2 regions of the Bacillus sp. VA13 genome follow, and region 2 is predicted to be linked to the other one. Evidence: riboswitches for the same ligand, from Rfam matches in the RefSeq annotation. Region 2 holds a riboswitch; the other holds the start of a gene.

Region 1 (7,694 bases), 290 kb from region 2:
CGCAGGAGGTCGCGGGTTCGAGTCCCGTCCGGACCGCCATTTAAATAACAAGGCTCGGTAGCTCAGTTGGTAGAGCAACGGACTGAAAATCCGTGTGTCGGCGGTTCGATTCCGTCCCGAGCCACCACCTATGCCGGTGTAGCTCAATTGGTAGAGCAACTGACTTGTAATCAGTAGGTTGGGGGTTCAAGTCCTCTTGCCGGCACTGTTTTTTCAAAACTTAATGTGGAGGGGTAGCGAAGTGGCTAAACGCGGCGGACTGTAAATCCGCTCCCTCAGGGTTCGGCAGTTCGAATCTGCCCCCCTCCACCATTTATAGGGGCATAGTTTAACGGTAGAACAGAGGTCTCCAAAACCTCCGGTGTGGGTTCGATTCCTACTGCCCCTGCCAAATTTATGACATCTTGAGATTATGGCGGTTGTGGCGAAGTGGTTAACGCACCAGATTGTGGCTCTGGCACTCGTGGGTTCGATTCCCATCAATCGCCCCATATTATCATTGGGCTATAGCCAAGCGGTAAGGCAACGGACTTTGACTCCGTCATGCGTTGGTTCGAATCCAGCTAGCCCAGTCTCACTTTTTATATTAATTGCATATGATGTATGAAGTCCCTTAAGATGCGGAAGTAGTTCAGTGGTAGAACACCACCTTGCCAAGGTGGGGGTCGCGGGTTCGAATCCCGTCTTCCGCTCCAATTACGGCGGCATAGCCAAGTGGTAAGGCAGAGGTCTGCAAAACCTTTATCCCCGGTTCGAATCCGGGTGTCGCCTTTCTTTTGCCGGGGTGGTGGAATTGGCAGACACACAGGACTTAAAATCCTGCGGTAGGTGACTACCGTGCCGGTTCAAGTCCGGCCCTCGGCACCAATTTTACTTACATGGTAAGTTGAATTGGTGTTTGTGTTTTATCATTATAACTAATCATATTAATGATCTACTTGTGTAGATCATTTTTTTATTGTTTTGATTTATGCAGCTAAGTTACGTTCCGATACATGATCATAAAGCTGCTTGAGTTATTATGTTTAGTTAAGTCTCTTAATCCTTTTTTATTTTATATTTCCAAAAAAACTTTTTTGAAATACGTTGACACTTTGTAAGATCCATGATATATTTATATTCGTCGGTTAGATACGACGTAAAACTTGCCGGTGTGGCGGAATTGGCAGACGCGCACGACTCAAAATCGTGTTCCTTCTGGAGTGTCGGTTCGACCCCGACCACCGGTATACTTGAAAAAAACCTGTTTCTTATACAGAAACGGGTTTTTATTTTTTATCAAAGAAAAGGAGCCTATCTTAATTGAGGCTCCTTTTATCATTCACTCAGCGTATTGGTCTATGATCTCTTCTAGTACCTCTTTAAGCTCTTCTGCATCTTCAAGCTCTGATTGGCTGAAACGGACGCGTACAAGCTGTTCTCCGTCATTATACATCTCTTCCAGCCATCCTCGCAGGCCTCTTGCCCTGCGGTCGACTTCGAAAATGATTTCTAAACCATTTTCGTCTAAAAGGAAAATAAGCTCTAATTCCTCAAGCATCTGACGATAGTAGCCTGATGTCGGAATGAACTCAAATTCTTGAACGAACGGAAGGCGGCGTTGGAAGTAGGGCGCTTGTTCGCAGTCTGCTTCGTTAAGACGGAAACCTAGGTTTTCGATTGCTTCCAGCACACTTTCAATCCAAGGGTGCGCTTCAACGAAAATGCGGTCTTGGTCGGATTTATCGATACCGCCTTGTATATCAAGGTCTGTCACTACGGCGACCTCTACTTTCCCTACAGTAATCGGTGTATCAAGAGGGAGGGTGAATGAGAACGGAAATTGCTGCTCTTCTCCAGGCTGAATGGTGAATGAACCAGTGACCTGAAAAGAATGAATTGTAGCGTATTTCCGGTGTTCTTCATCGTCTTTTACAATGACGTACCGTGTGTTAAGCTGTAAATCAATATAGCGGATGTCCTGAGCGATTTTCCCGCCTTTGACATGGACAGTTCCCCGTACTTCTTCTCCTGGATAATATGCGTCTTTCTCTAAAATTGTATCTACTTTTGCAGCACCGATACCGGCACTTGCTGCGAGCTTCTTAAAAAATGACATGTTAGATCTTCCCCTTTTTCTTTTTCTCAACAGATATACGTAAGAAGGAAGAAAAAAGATTCATTTGATTCATACTTTTTACCTATTATTCGTCCGGCCTAGGGACAGACTAAGAATACTATTGAAAGCAAAGGAGCGGATTGAAATGGATAAAGAAAGTATGGTTGCTGATGAATTACACAGAATGTTTTTGGCTGGTGAGCTGCAAATCACGGTAGAGGAGGATATAAACAATATTTCCGAAAGGCTTAGAAACGGTGATCTCAGTTTAGACCGATTAAGCGGTGAAGACGCGTTTATAAAAGAAACGGTAAACGAGGCTTTAAGAAGAGTGGAGCAATAAAAGGGAGAGACGGGATCTGAAAGATGAGATTCCGTCTTTTTTTGTGACTTTGTTACAGTTCTCTGCAAGATAAAAGCAAATCGATTTGAAATGGCTTACTCAGGAGCCAGCCTTTTTCCATCAGAAGTTCAGATAGTTCCCCATGCAGATGAACAGCTGCATCTAATTGATCATGCAACGCTGTTCGGAGGTCGGGGTTTGCAGTTTCCGTTATTGCGACAGTGTACTTTTTAATGATGATTTGTATTGTCGTTAAGCAATCAAGAATCATTATAGGTATGATTGGGGTTGAAAAATCGTTCAATGCCTTCACCGCCTGTTAGTGGGTTTTATCTTTTAGATCTTCCTATTGAGAAGTATTTAGCCTTGTTTCATGGATTTATACAAAATGCTATAATGATTAACAAATTTTTTCGGGGAGTGGGATGATGAAACAGATTATTGCGATGGGCGGCGGGGGTTTTTCGATGGAACCGGAAAATTTGTCCCTCGATCAATATATCATCAATCAATCGGGACGGAAGTCGCCTCGCATTTGTTTTTTGCCGACGGCGAGCGGTGATTCCCAAAACTATATTCAGCGGTTTTATCATGCTTTTCAAACACTGGATTGTGTGCCGTCTCATTTATCCTTATTTAAGCCGCCGACAACAGACTTCATTTCTTTTGTTATGGAAAAGGACGTGATTTATGTTGGCGGGGGAAATACGCGGAATATGCTTGTGCTGTGGAAGGAATGGGGGCTGGATCTTATTCTCAGAGAGGCATGGAAGAACGGGGTGATTTTAGCTGGATTAAGTGCCGGTGCGATCTGCTGGTTTGAAGAAGGAGTGACAGATTCGGCAGGACCGCTGACAAGTATGAAAAGTTTAGGTTTTTTGCAAGGGAGCTTTTGTCCTCATTATGACGGTGAAAAGAACCGGAGGCCGATATACCATCAGTTGATATCTAACGAATTCTTGTGCGATGGCTATGCGGCGGACGATGGAGCGGCTCTCCATTTCATAAATGATCAGCTGTTTCAGACTGTGAGTTCAAGACCGGGTGCAAAGGCATATCGGGTGATGAGGGGTGAACATGAGATTTCTGAAATCCCGCTGCGGGCCAAATATTTGGGTTGAATTAGCTGAATATTTTCTATATTCCTCTTTTTTTTCGATTGGTTTTATGTTAAGATGAGTCCGAAATCAATAGTTACTGGGGGTGCCCGTTTTCGGGCTGAGAGAGAAGGTAAGCTTCTTAACCCTTTGGACCTGATCTGGTTCGTACCAGCGTGGGGAAGTAGAGGAATTGTTTTTATTATTGTCGTGCTGGGCAATAATATGTTTCTTTCTGACTGTAACCGGGTTCATTCACTTGAATCCGGTTTTTTGTGCTGGTTATGGGCTTGATTTTGTCCTTTCAAACGAGAGAGGGGAAGGATCAATGATGCAAAACGATTCAGTGCAGCAAGCCAACATTTCCATTATGTCGAGTTTTTCGGGGAGTAAGAAAATATACGTGGAGGGTTCTTCCTCGGACATCCAAGTGCCGATGAGGGAAATCGCCTTAAGTCCGACGACAGGATCGTTCGGCGAAGAGGAAAACGCGCCTGTGCGTGTCTATGATACAAGCGGACCGTATACGGACCCTGATGTGACCATTAATATTCAAGAAGGATTAAAGCCGCTCCGCCAAAAATGGATCACAGAGCGTAACGATGTGGAAGAATATGAAGGACGGACTATAAAACCAGAAGATAACGGTTATAAAAAGGCAATCCCAAACATAAGCTACCCAGAACTAAAGCGGAAACCGCTGCGGGCGAAAGCGGGTCAAAATGTCACCCAAATGCATTATGCTAAAAAGGGGATCATTACACCTGAGATGGAGTTTATCGCCATTCGCGAGCATGTATCTCCCGAATTTGTCAGAGATGAGGTAGCAAGCGGCCGGGCGATCATTCCTTCAAATATTAATCACCCTGAAAGTGAACCGATGATTATTGGCCGGAATTTCCATGTGAAGATTAATGCGAATATCGGGAATTCAGCGGTTACGTCATCAATTGAAGAAGAAGTGGAAAAAATGACGTGGGCCATCCGCTGGGGAGCGGATACGATGATGGATCTATCTACCGGTAAAGATATTCATACGACGCGTGAATGGATTATTCGCAATTGCCCTGTGCCTGTGGGAACTGTTCCGATTTATCAGGCGCTTGAAAAAGTAAACGGCGTAGCGGAGCATTTAACGTGGGAGATTTACCGTGATACGCTGATCGAGCAGGCAGAGCAGGGAGTGGATTATTTTACGATTCACGCGGGTGTTTTGTTGCGGTATGTCCCGCTAACCGCCAAACGGACAACAGGAATCGTGTCACGCGGGGGAGCGATTATGGCACAGTGGTGTCTGGCCCATCATCAGGAAAGCTTTTTGTATACTCATTTTGAAGAAATCTGTGAAATCATGAAAACGTATGATATTGCTTTTTCTCTTGGGGACGGGCTTCGCCCCGGATCAATCGCTGATGCCAATGACGAAGCGCAATTTGCTGAATTAGAGACCCTCGGAGAACTGACGCAAATTGCCTGGAAGCATGATGTTCAGGTGATGATTGAGGGACCGGGGCATGTGCCGATGCATAAAATCAAAGAGAACGTCGATAAACAAATGGACATTTGCAAAGAAGCGCCTTTTTACACATTGGGGCCGCTGACGACAGATATTGCGCCGGGCTATGACCATATTACTTCAGCGATCGGAGCGGCGATGATCGGCTGGTATGGGACAGCAATGCTTTGTTATGTAACGCCGAAGGAGCATTTGGGGCTGCCAAACCGTGATGATGTTCGTGAAGGGGTCATTACATATAAAATTGCTGCGCACGCAGCAGATCTTGCAAAAGGGCATCCCGGAGCGCAAATACGGGATGATGCGTTATCGAAAGCCCGCTTTGAATTCCGTTGGCGAGACCAGTTTAATTTATCTCTTGATCCAGAAAGAGCGCTTGAATATCATGATGAAACACTGCCGGCAGAAGGAGCAAAAACCGCTCACTTTTGTTCAATGTGCGGGCCGAAGTTTTGCAGCATGAGAATTTCTCAGGATATTCGGGATTATGCGAAGGATAAAAAGCTTAGTGAATGGGATGCCATTCAAGAGGGAATGAAAGAAAAAGCTGAAGAATTTGTGAATCAAGGCAGCAAGCTGTATAAATAATAGATTGACAGGCGAAATGGAATACGTTTTAATATAGCTAATAAATATTACCAGCATTTGCTGATCGGGACACCGAAGGCTCTTATCTTTTAGATAAGGGCCTTTTTTGTATGAAAAAGGAGGGATCATTGATGGGAATCAAAAAAGAGAAGGGGAGAAAACGATTTAGGAAGCGAAAAATATATGGGAATCAGATTTTGCCGCTTGATCTTCTGATTGAAAAAAATAAACGAGAGATTATGAACAGCGCGGAGCTTATGGAGGAAATTTATATGAAGATTGATAAGAAGCATACGGCAGTGCATAACTAAATATAAAAAAACCCGCTAATTACAGCGGGTTTTTACATTTCTATTAAGCATCTTTTTTAATCGGCAATCCAAGGCCTTCTGCCACGCGTTTTCCGTATTCAGGATCCGCTTTGTAGAAATGCTCGATTTGGCGAAGTTTGATTTCTTCTTTTTCTACCGGCTTCATGGCGTTTACGATATTTTCAACAAGGCGGGCACGCTCATCTTCGCTCATTAAACGATAGAGGTCACCGGCTTGTGTGTAGTGGTCGTTGTGATCGTAGCTTACGCTGTCAGCGATTCCTTGTACCGGATATGCTGCTTGTTTATCCTCAGGTGACTCTTTCGGACCGCCGAAGCTGTTAGGCTCGTAATAAACAGATCCGCCGCCGTTATTGTCAAAACGCATTTGTCCGTCACGCTGATAATTGTTCACTTCGTTGCGTGCGCGGTTGATTGGCAGTGCTTGATGGTTTGCACCGACACGGTAGCGGTGTGCATCATGATAAGCAAACAGCCGGCCTTGAAGCATTTTATCTGGAGAAACATCAATACCAGGCACGAGTGTTCCAGGTGAGAATGTCGCTTGTTCTACTTCTGCAAAGTAGTTTTCCGGATTTCTGTCTAGAACCATGCGTCCGACTTCGATTAACGGATAGTCTTTTTGAGACCAAACTTTTGTGACATCAAACGGATCGAAGCGATACGTATTTGCATCTTCTAAAGGCATGATTTGCACATATAGTTTCCATGCAGGGAAATCACCGTTTTCAATTGCGTTGAAAAGATCTTCTGTATGGTAATCAGGGTTTTCACCGGCAATTTTTGCTGCTGTATTGACATCAAGGTTTTTTACGCCTTGTTCTGTTTTAAAGTGATATTTAATCCATACGCCTTCGCCTTCGGCATTTGTCCATTTGAATGTATGGCTTCCGAAGCCGTGCATGTGGCGAAGTGTTGCAGGAATTCCGCGGTCTGACATCAGAATTGTCACTTGGTGCAGTGATTCTGGTGAAAGTGACCAGAAATCCCATATAGCTGTAGGGTTTTTCAAGTGTGTTTTTGGATCTCTTTTTTGTGTATGGATGAAATCAGGGAACTTAATCGCATCGCGGATGAAGAATACCGGTGTATTGTTACCGACGATGTCGTAGTTTCCTTCTTCAGTATAAAATTTAACAGCAAATCCGCGCGGGTCGCGAACGGTGTCAGCCGAGCCAAGTTCACCGGCAACTGTTGAGAAACGGATGAACAACGGTGTCCGTTTGCCGACTTCAGAAAGGAAAGCGGCTTTCGTGTATTTTGTTACATCATTTGTCACTTCAAAATATCCGTGTGCGCCTGCTCCTTTGGCGTGAACGACACGTTCAGGAACACGTTCTCTGTTGAAATGGGCCAATTTTTCGAGTAAATGTACATCTTGGATTAAAGTTGGTCCGCGAGAACCGGCAGTCATTGAATTTTGATTATCTCCAACCGGAGCGCCCCAGCTAGTTGTCAGTTTATTTGAACTCATGTCATCACCTCTTGAAATTTATAAGAACATAATATCATCTCTAAGTAAAAAGTCAATATTATTTTATAATTATTATAAAATAGTCATTTCTATTAAGGGATATAAAGTATTAAAAATGTTGATAAACCCTTGTCATAACAGCTTATAAGAGAGAAAAAGTTTTTTGAAGAAATGATTTTTTCTTCTCTATTTGCGAATCAAGCAGATTAAGTGATAAACAAGAATGCCAAAAATCTTGTTTGAAAA
Region 2 (7,694 bases):
TTGTATGCCAGCTGACAGAATCCAAGTCATCCATCTTCCTCAGCCGCTGCACGTCTTCTTCAGAAAACGCAAGCTTAAACATACCGCCGTTATGCTGTCTGATATCAATACCGGATAATGTGTAAAGCTCTTCTCCAAGACCTTTGTACAGACGCTGGCTGTGCATGGCAAAGTCAAAAAACGCGTCACGTTCCTCGCACTCGGCATGGGCGCCCAGCATTCCGGCAGCAGCACTTGTTGTTCTGCCGCCCATTGTTCCACTTTCAAACAATGCGATGTTTTTGTTTTCCTTTGCTAAATGATAAGCAATCGCGGAACCGATAATTCCGCCTCCAATGACAACTGCATCATAATGCCTTTTCATAGCGCATCTCCTTTAGCTTGCGGGAATATCGTCTGGCAGCTTCCAAAGGGTCAGCGGAAGAAAAAATTCCCGACATGACTGCAATACCGTCTGCTCCTGCTCGTTTTACGTCTCTTAATCTGTCCGGCGTCATTCCGCCGATCGCAATAACCGGGACGGAAATCCGCTGTTTGATATCTGACAGCAATGACACACCTCTGCCTTCAAGACCCTTTTTACAATCCGTTTCAAACACATGGCCGAACAACACGTAGTCAGCGTCTTCCTTTTCTGCTTGAACCGCTTCCTCAAGCGAATGCACCGACCGACCGATATGAAGGTGAGGAAATCTGGCTCTGACCTGCTTCGGCGAAAAGCTGCTGCTCGGCAGCTGCACGCGATGAATCGTAGAAAAAAGCGCAATATCCACCCGCCCATTCATGACCAGTTTTCGCTTATCAACACCGCCTTCGGAAATAAGCCCGAGCAGTTTCAAAATGTCGGCCGCCGATTTTGACCGTTCCCGAATGTGTATAAAATCAACTTCATTCCGAATAGCTATGATGGCTCTCGCTAACTCTTCAACCGGCTTGCAGTCATCAGTTATGGCGTGAAGCTCCAAATTCCTCCACCTCTTTTATGCCGCGGTCGGACCAGCCTTCTTTTCGATAGGCCATTCCCCAAAATTGATATTCATAGAAGCTGGAAATAACAAAATTCTCTTTCATCTTGGCGCGCACTTCATCCGTGCTGTTTTCCGCCAGCTCATCAAACCGATTGATTTGCTCTTCGACCTGCTGTCTGAACCAGTCACCGCCGTATGTGCCGATCCACTTCTGATAAATCGGATGCCCCGGATCACAATGCAGCAATTTCTCACCTACCTCGTAATAAAGCCAGTAGCATGGCAGCAGGGCAGCTAAGATCTCAGCAAAATTCCCGCTCAAAACCGAACGGTACATATGGGATGTATAAGAGTATGCCGTAGGAGACGGCTTAAACGCCTTACGCTCTTCCTCACTGATTTCCAACAGCTCCGCAAACTCGCGATGAAGCGCCATTTCCGCCTCATATGTACCTTGGGCGTGGCTTGCCATCCGTCCCGTTGTATAAAGGTCCTTCGCATAAGCGGCGCCAAACGATTGCACCTTCGCAAAATGCGTTAAATAATAAGAATCCTGAAGCACGTAGTATTTAAAACGGTCAATCGGAAGCGTTCCATTACCGATTCCCTGAACGAACGGATGGACAAAACTCCCCTCCCACCATTCTGCGGCTGCACTGCGGCATTCTTCTGAAAACTTCACACGTCATTCCCCCTGTCTGATAAATAAAAAAACCACTTTCCCGCAAGGAAAAGTGGTTTGGAATTGGCATAGTAAAATAACACAAATACCGCTCCACTTCCCTACGCAGGTCTGAACCTGTTCAAGTTATGAGGGTCTAAAAGTCACACTTTTATCTCAGCCCTTATGAAGGACACCCCTAGTGGTTATACGAATACATATTGAATTGTTCTGCACCTCTATATTAACACGAATCCCTATTTGGTCAAGGTTTATCCTTCTAATGTTTTCTTAAGCTCCGTTACGTACCCGCGAGATCCGGTAACAATTAAGCGGTCTCCCAGTTTCAGCCTTGTGTCCCCATGTGGAACGATGCTATCCACACCTCTGAAAATCCTGACAAAGATGACGTCGCCTGTTAAAGGGAATTCCCGCAAAATCACACCGTCGTAAGTGCTGTTTTCCATATTAATTTGATACAGCGAAGACTCCTGGTTCGTGAGAAGCCTCATGACTCCAGGCGCTTCTATCAGAGCGCGAAGCAGTGTTTTTGTTGACAACAGAATAGAAAAGATGCTGATTCCCTGCTCCTTCAGAGCTGCTTCATTCTCCGGTGATCCTACGCTGGCAATGATTCTTTCTGTGCCTTTTTCTTTTGCAAGTAATGCAATGTCCGCATTCATGTCTTCATTCCCTGTCGCAACAACGAGGATATCCGTATCAAAAATGCCGAGTGATTCAAGCGTCTCGTGTTCATAGTCAGAAATCGTTTCGACAGTAAATACTGATTCTGACAGCTTTTCCTCCGCATTCTCTTGGTATACGTGTACAACACGCACATCATACTCTTCCTCCGGCAGTTCAAGAGTAACAGGCAATGTCATTTGGTTTGCACCGATAAACGTAATCGTCTTTTTCTCCTCCGGCTGCTCCTCCCGTTTGTACAATTTTTTAAAGAAGACCGGCGAAAAAATACTGGCAATGACGGCTACTAACGTCAGCGCTCCTGACATATTTGCGCTGATCACGTGAAGCTGCTGGCCGATTGTCGCAGCGGCAATCACGAGCGAAAGCGTTGATGTCAGCAGGAAACCAGATGCCAAAACGGTTCGGTTATCATACCACTTCTTCAAGTACAGGACAGGAATGATTTTGCTGACTAACAGCGCCAAAAGCAGAAGTGGAATCATGATTAATATTTTCGGATCTTGGAAAAGGGTCCATATATCCAGCTTCACACCGACCATCACAAAGAAAATCGGAATTAAGAACCCGTAGCCGAATGAATCCAGCTGCTGAACAAGTTCTTTGTTTGGTGAAAGAAGGGAAACGAGAACCCCTGCTAAGAAAGCGCCGAGAATATTTTCTGCCCCAAGTGATTCAGACAGGGCAACGAGTACGATAATTAACGTAAAAATCGCGCGCGTTCCGATCTGGATCGTCCCTTTTGACATGGATTGAACAAAAGAGCGATGTTTGAAGACCCGGCCGAAAAAGTAAAGCACCACTCCGGCTGCAAACAGGATCATCAGAAGCCACATGTTTCCGCTGTCCTCTCCGTATAAAGAGGAAAAAACAGCAAGAAGAATCATCGTAGCCAAATCAGCAATAACAGCAACGAGCAAAATAATCTGCCCGATATTTGAATTCATGATTCGTTCTTCTTTTAACGTTGGAACGACAACGCCTAATGAAATCGTTGAAATAATAAGCGTCATTAAGAATGCATTTTCGATAAATCCTGCCAAGACGAACCCATAAGACAGCAGCAATGATAAAATAAAAATACCGCCAAAGATAATAGATGCCGCAGCAAACGTATTAGGCGCTTCTTTGCCGTTCGGCATAAGCTGCTTTTTCTTTCCTTTCTCAAACGATGAAAAATCAATTTCAAGCCCGCTTAAAAACATTAAAAAGATAAATCCGAGCATAGAAAGCGTCTGGAGCCATGTGTCACCCTCCACAACTAAATTAAGGCCGCTTTTTCCTATGATCAATCCCATAATGATTTCAGCAACAACAACCGGGATGCTGAGTTTAAACCGATGCAAAAGGATGGGTGTCAAAAATGCAACGATAAGTACAACAACTAAAGATGCGACAGATGTATGCGCCATAATCAGAACCTCCTTTTTAGATCAGGGTTATGCCAGTTCTTAATCAAAGAACAAAACCTCAATTTTTAAAAAAACATAACGCGATTTTAACAAGGGTGATGATAAAAAATAAAGTAATATGGTCTAAATCCTGTTTAGAAAATGATTCTTCTATAATTTGCACATAAAAGCTTGTGATGACTCACAACACTTTGCATCATAATAAATAAAATCATTGGTAAGGAGGATGCCGAATGGCTTACGACATAATCAGCGATATTCATGGCTGCTATGACGAAATGACTGCATTAATCCAAAAGCTTGGCTATACGATCAAAAATGGAGTACCTGTCCACGAGGAAGGCAGGATGCTTGTTTTTGCCGGAGATTTAACCGACAGAGGACCCAAATCGATAGAGGTCATCCGCTTTGTAGCGGGCGCTTACGAAAAAGGCGCTGTACGTTATGTCCCGGGAAATCATTGCAATAAGCTGTTCCGCTACTTAAAAGGAAATCCGGTGAAAGTGATGCATGGTCTCGAAACAACAGCGGCAGAGCTTGAAGAACTTTCTAAAGAAGAAAGAACAGCAGTAAGCGAACAGTTTATGAAGCTGTACGAAACAGCGCCGCTTTACGACATCTTACATAACGGAGAATTAGTTGTCGCCCATGCTGGCATAAAGGCTGACGATATCGGCAAATATACCCGCAGAGTGAAAGACTTTGTGCTTTACGGTGATGTGACGGGTGAAACGTATCCGGACGGCAGGCCCGTCAGACGTGATTGGGCGGCAGCCTATAACGGCAAGGCTTGGGTCGTATACGGCCATACACCTGTGAAAGAGCCTCGGAAGGTCAATCGCACCATCAACATTGATACAGGCTGCGTGTTCGGAAATAAACTGACAGGCTTTCGCTTTCCAGAAATAGAAACCGTCTCTGTTCCAAGTTCCCTGCCTTATGACGAATCAAGATTTCGCCCCATATAAAAAAGGAGAGAATCATTGATTCTCTCCTTTTATCAGTTCTTTCATATCTTGAGGCAGTGAAGCATGAAACGTCATGTTCTCCTGTGTCAGCGGATGGATAAATGAAAGCTGCTCGCTGTGCAGGGCCTGGCGGCCAATTTCCCGCCTCGTTCCGCCGTACAGTGTATCGCCGCACAGCGGGTGCCCGAGATAGCTCATATGAACACGAATTTGGTGGGTACGTCCAGTCTCAAGCTGCAATGTCACCGAGGTCATGTCGTCATTTGCGCATGTGACATAAAAATGAGTAACAGCCTTCTGGCCGTCCGGTCTCACCGTCCGTTCAATAATACTGTCAGGATGTCTGCCAATCGGAGCATCGACTGTTCCCTCCGCCCGTGTCAACCGCCCGTGGACCACTGCCGCATACCGGCGTTTCACAAGCCCGTTTTTTTGCGCTGACGATAAAATGGAGTGGGCAAAGCGATGCTTGGCAACAAGCATGACACCAGATGTATCCCGGTCAAGCCGGGTGACAAGATGAACCGTCGACCTCACTCCGTTTTTTTGATAATGATGGATAATTCCATTGGCAATGCTGCCGGATGGGTGCTCTCTTGAAGGGATAGATGACACATACGGCTGCTTGTTTATCACAAGTACATGTTCATCCTCATACAGGATATCGAGCGGAACAGGCTCTGCCAATAGCGTCTCGCTTACCTGTTCCTTAGGAAACTTGACGACAAGAAGATCTCCCTCTCTCAAAACGTATTTGACCGTCACATGGTCACCGTTGATAAGCAGGTCTCCACCGCCAAACTTGATATCGGTCAGCAGACGTTTCGAAATTCCCAGTTCAGCGGCATAATCTTTTAGAGTTACCCCGTTTTCAGCGGAAGTAATGTTCTTTCTGATAAAAAAATGATCCACGATACGTCCTCTTTCTATTCACCTTTTCCGATAAACGAATCCTGGACTCTTTTCCAAAATGGAAACGGACGGAATCTCGCAAACCTCACATTTTCGGATGCAACCTGGCAGCGGATCGACTTTACATCCTTATGAAGAAGGGTTAAATGGTCAATCGTCACTTGAAAGTCAACTTCGTTTCTCGGCTTAATCATGCAATCATGATGGGAAGGGAGAAGCAGCGGCGATCCGACCGTCCGGAATACGCGGTTATTAATAGAAGCCATTTCCGCAAGCTGGATCGCTCTAATAGACGGATGGATAATCGCTCCGCCCAGCGCCTTATTGTAGGCGGTGCTGCCGGATGGCGTTGATAGGCAGAGGCCGTCGCCCCGGAAGGTTTCAAAGAGCTGTCCCTTGATTTCCACATCAGCCACAAGGCTTCCTTCTATGCTTTTAATCGTGCATTCATTCAATGCTAAATATCTTTCTTCCCGCTCGTTTTCGTGATAGGTCACAATCACTTCGAGAAGCGGATATTCGACGGTATGATACGGCGTTTTCGCAATCGCGAGAACAAGTTTTTCAATTTCATGAGGAACCCAGTCGGCATAAAACCCCAGATGACCCGTGTGAACGCCGACAAATGCTGTTTTGTCCAAGCGGTCGCTGTATCTGTGAAAAGCGTACAAAAGCGTTCCATCGCCCCCAACTGAAATGACGATTTCCGGTTCATTTTCATCCAGTTCCATATCAAAATCCAACAAATACGCCTGTATTTTGCTTTTCAGCGTATCAGAAACTTGATCACCTTTTGATGATACGGCAAATTTCATGCTTTTCTTCCCCTTTACCTATTGTTGCTCGCTTCCTTTTTTCTTTCTTGAAAAGGCAGCTTGAGCTTCCTGTACTTCACCCCTGATCTCCGACATCTCTTCATCAAGCCGGGAAGCCGCTTCAGAAGCACGCTGAAGCCTTAATTTTACTTTTTCAGGAATGTTTCCGCTGTATTTATAATTCAATGAATGCTCAATGGTCGCCCAAAAATTCATCGCCAGCGTACGGATCTGTATTTCCACAAGAACATGCTTTTCTCCGGACACCGTCTGTAAAGGATATAGCACAACAAGATGATATGACCGGTACCCGCTCTCTTTATGTTCCGCAATATAATCCCTCTGATCCACAACGGTGAAATCTTTTCTGGCAAACAGCATGTCTTTTACGATTTGGATGTCATCGACAAATTGGCACATGATTCTAAGGCCTGCGATATCCTGAATGGTTTCAATTTCATGTAACGGTATGCTTTTCCGTCTCGCTTTTTCAAGTATGCTCGCCACAGGTTTGACGCGCCCGGTCACAAATTCGATCGGAGAATGGTCATCCTCGTATTCATATAATGTGCGGATCCCCTTGAGTTTCACTTTCAACTCTTCGACAGCCTGGCGGTAAGGCACTAAAAAACGCTCCCATTGTTTGTCATCCATCATACATCCCCCAATTCCGAACCAGTTTCTATAAAAACACGCGTTTCACTTTTTCTTCCATTTCTCCGTAGTTTGCATTATCTTTAATATTTTCTAAAAGATACTCCAGTTCCTCATGCAGGCCTGCCAGTTCAATGGTTTTGCCTCCGGCCTCTAAAACAATCGGGATTCTTTGTACATGGGCCTGCTTCAGTTCCGGCCATACATGTTCCTTTATAATGACATATTCAAAAGAATCAGCTAATTCAAGTATGTATACAAAAGCAAAGTGGTCAGAATCAACAAGCATTTGACCTGACGGCTTGCGTTCTGCTTCGTTTCCTTCCGTCTCACAGGCAAGGCGAAGCTGATCATCCGATAATGTTGCGTTCAAGATTTCGATTCTGTTTTGCATAATGCTCTCCTTTTTAAACAAAGTACAGATTCATTTTATCATATCAAGCTGGATATTGATAAACCTAACATCTAAAGAGATAATAGTAAAAATAAGATTTACAGGGCGGAAAGGAAGAGCATCATGAGCCAAGAAATTGAAATAGAATTTAAAAACATGCTGACCAAACAAGAATTTGAAACCATAACAGCCGCACTCAAGCTGA

What was found. Region 2 has a riboswitch for thiamine pyrophosphate ahead of tenA (thiaminase II). Riboswitches for the same ligand answer to the same signal wherever they lie in the genome.
Region 1: it holds a riboswitch for thiamine pyrophosphate, as region 2 does, so the genes downstream of both, thiC (phosphomethylpyrimidine synthase ThiC) here and tenA (thiaminase II) in region 2, are expected to answer to the same signal.

Annotation. Positions count from the first base shown of each region.
Region 1 is NZ_JBVQPP010000003.1:625,032-632,725, reverse strand. It holds tRNA gene AC0C66_RS15230 (tRNA-Asp) at 1-39, shown strand, start outside; tRNA gene AC0C66_RS15225 (tRNA-Phe) at 52-127, shown strand; tRNA gene AC0C66_RS15220 (tRNA-Thr) at 133-205, shown strand; tRNA gene AC0C66_RS15215 (tRNA-Tyr) at 228-312, shown strand; tRNA gene AC0C66_RS15210 (tRNA-Trp) at 318-391, shown strand; tRNA gene AC0C66_RS15205 (tRNA-His) at 416-491, shown strand; tRNA gene AC0C66_RS15200 (tRNA-Gln) at 501-572, shown strand; tRNA gene AC0C66_RS15195 (tRNA-Gly) at 621-695, shown strand; tRNA gene AC0C66_RS15190 (tRNA-Cys) at 701-771, shown strand; tRNA gene AC0C66_RS15185 (tRNA-Leu) at 779-867, shown strand; tRNA gene AC0C66_RS15180 (tRNA-Leu) at 1,148-1,229, shown strand; gene spo0M (sporulation control protein Spo0M) at 1,322-2,098, opposite strand; gene AC0C66_RS15170 (hypothetical protein) at 2,238-2,441, shown strand; gene AC0C66_RS15165 (spore coat protein) at 2,494-2,712, opposite strand; gene AC0C66_RS15160 (Type 1 glutamine amidotransferase-like domain-containing protein) at 2,870-3,562, shown strand; TPP riboswitch at 3,631-3,738, shown strand; gene thiC (phosphomethylpyrimidine synthase ThiC) at 3,870-5,642, shown strand; partial or broken gene AC0C66_RS15150 (FbpB family small basic protein) at 5,774-5,972, shown strand; gene katA (catalase KatA) at 5,997-7,448, opposite strand.
Region 2 is NZ_JBVQPP010000003.1:337,955-345,648, forward strand. It holds gene thiO (glycine oxidase ThiO) at 1-364, opposite strand, end outside; gene tenI (thiazole tautomerase TenI) at 348-965, opposite strand; gene tenA (thiaminase II) at 943-1,650, opposite strand; TPP riboswitch at 1,732-1,840, opposite strand; gene AC0C66_RS13700 (monovalent cation:proton antiporter family protein) at 1,902-3,746, opposite strand; gene prpE (bis(5'-nucleosyl)-tetraphosphatase PrpE) at 3,980-4,714, shown strand; gene AC0C66_RS13710 (RluA family pseudouridine synthase) at 4,727-5,626, opposite strand; gene AC0C66_RS13715 (NAD kinase) at 5,641-6,441, opposite strand; gene yjbM (GTP diphosphokinase) at 6,460-7,095, opposite strand; gene AC0C66_RS13725 (UPF0738 family protein) at 7,124-7,489, opposite strand; gene AC0C66_RS13730 (CYTH domain-containing protein) at 7,613-7,694, shown strand, end outside.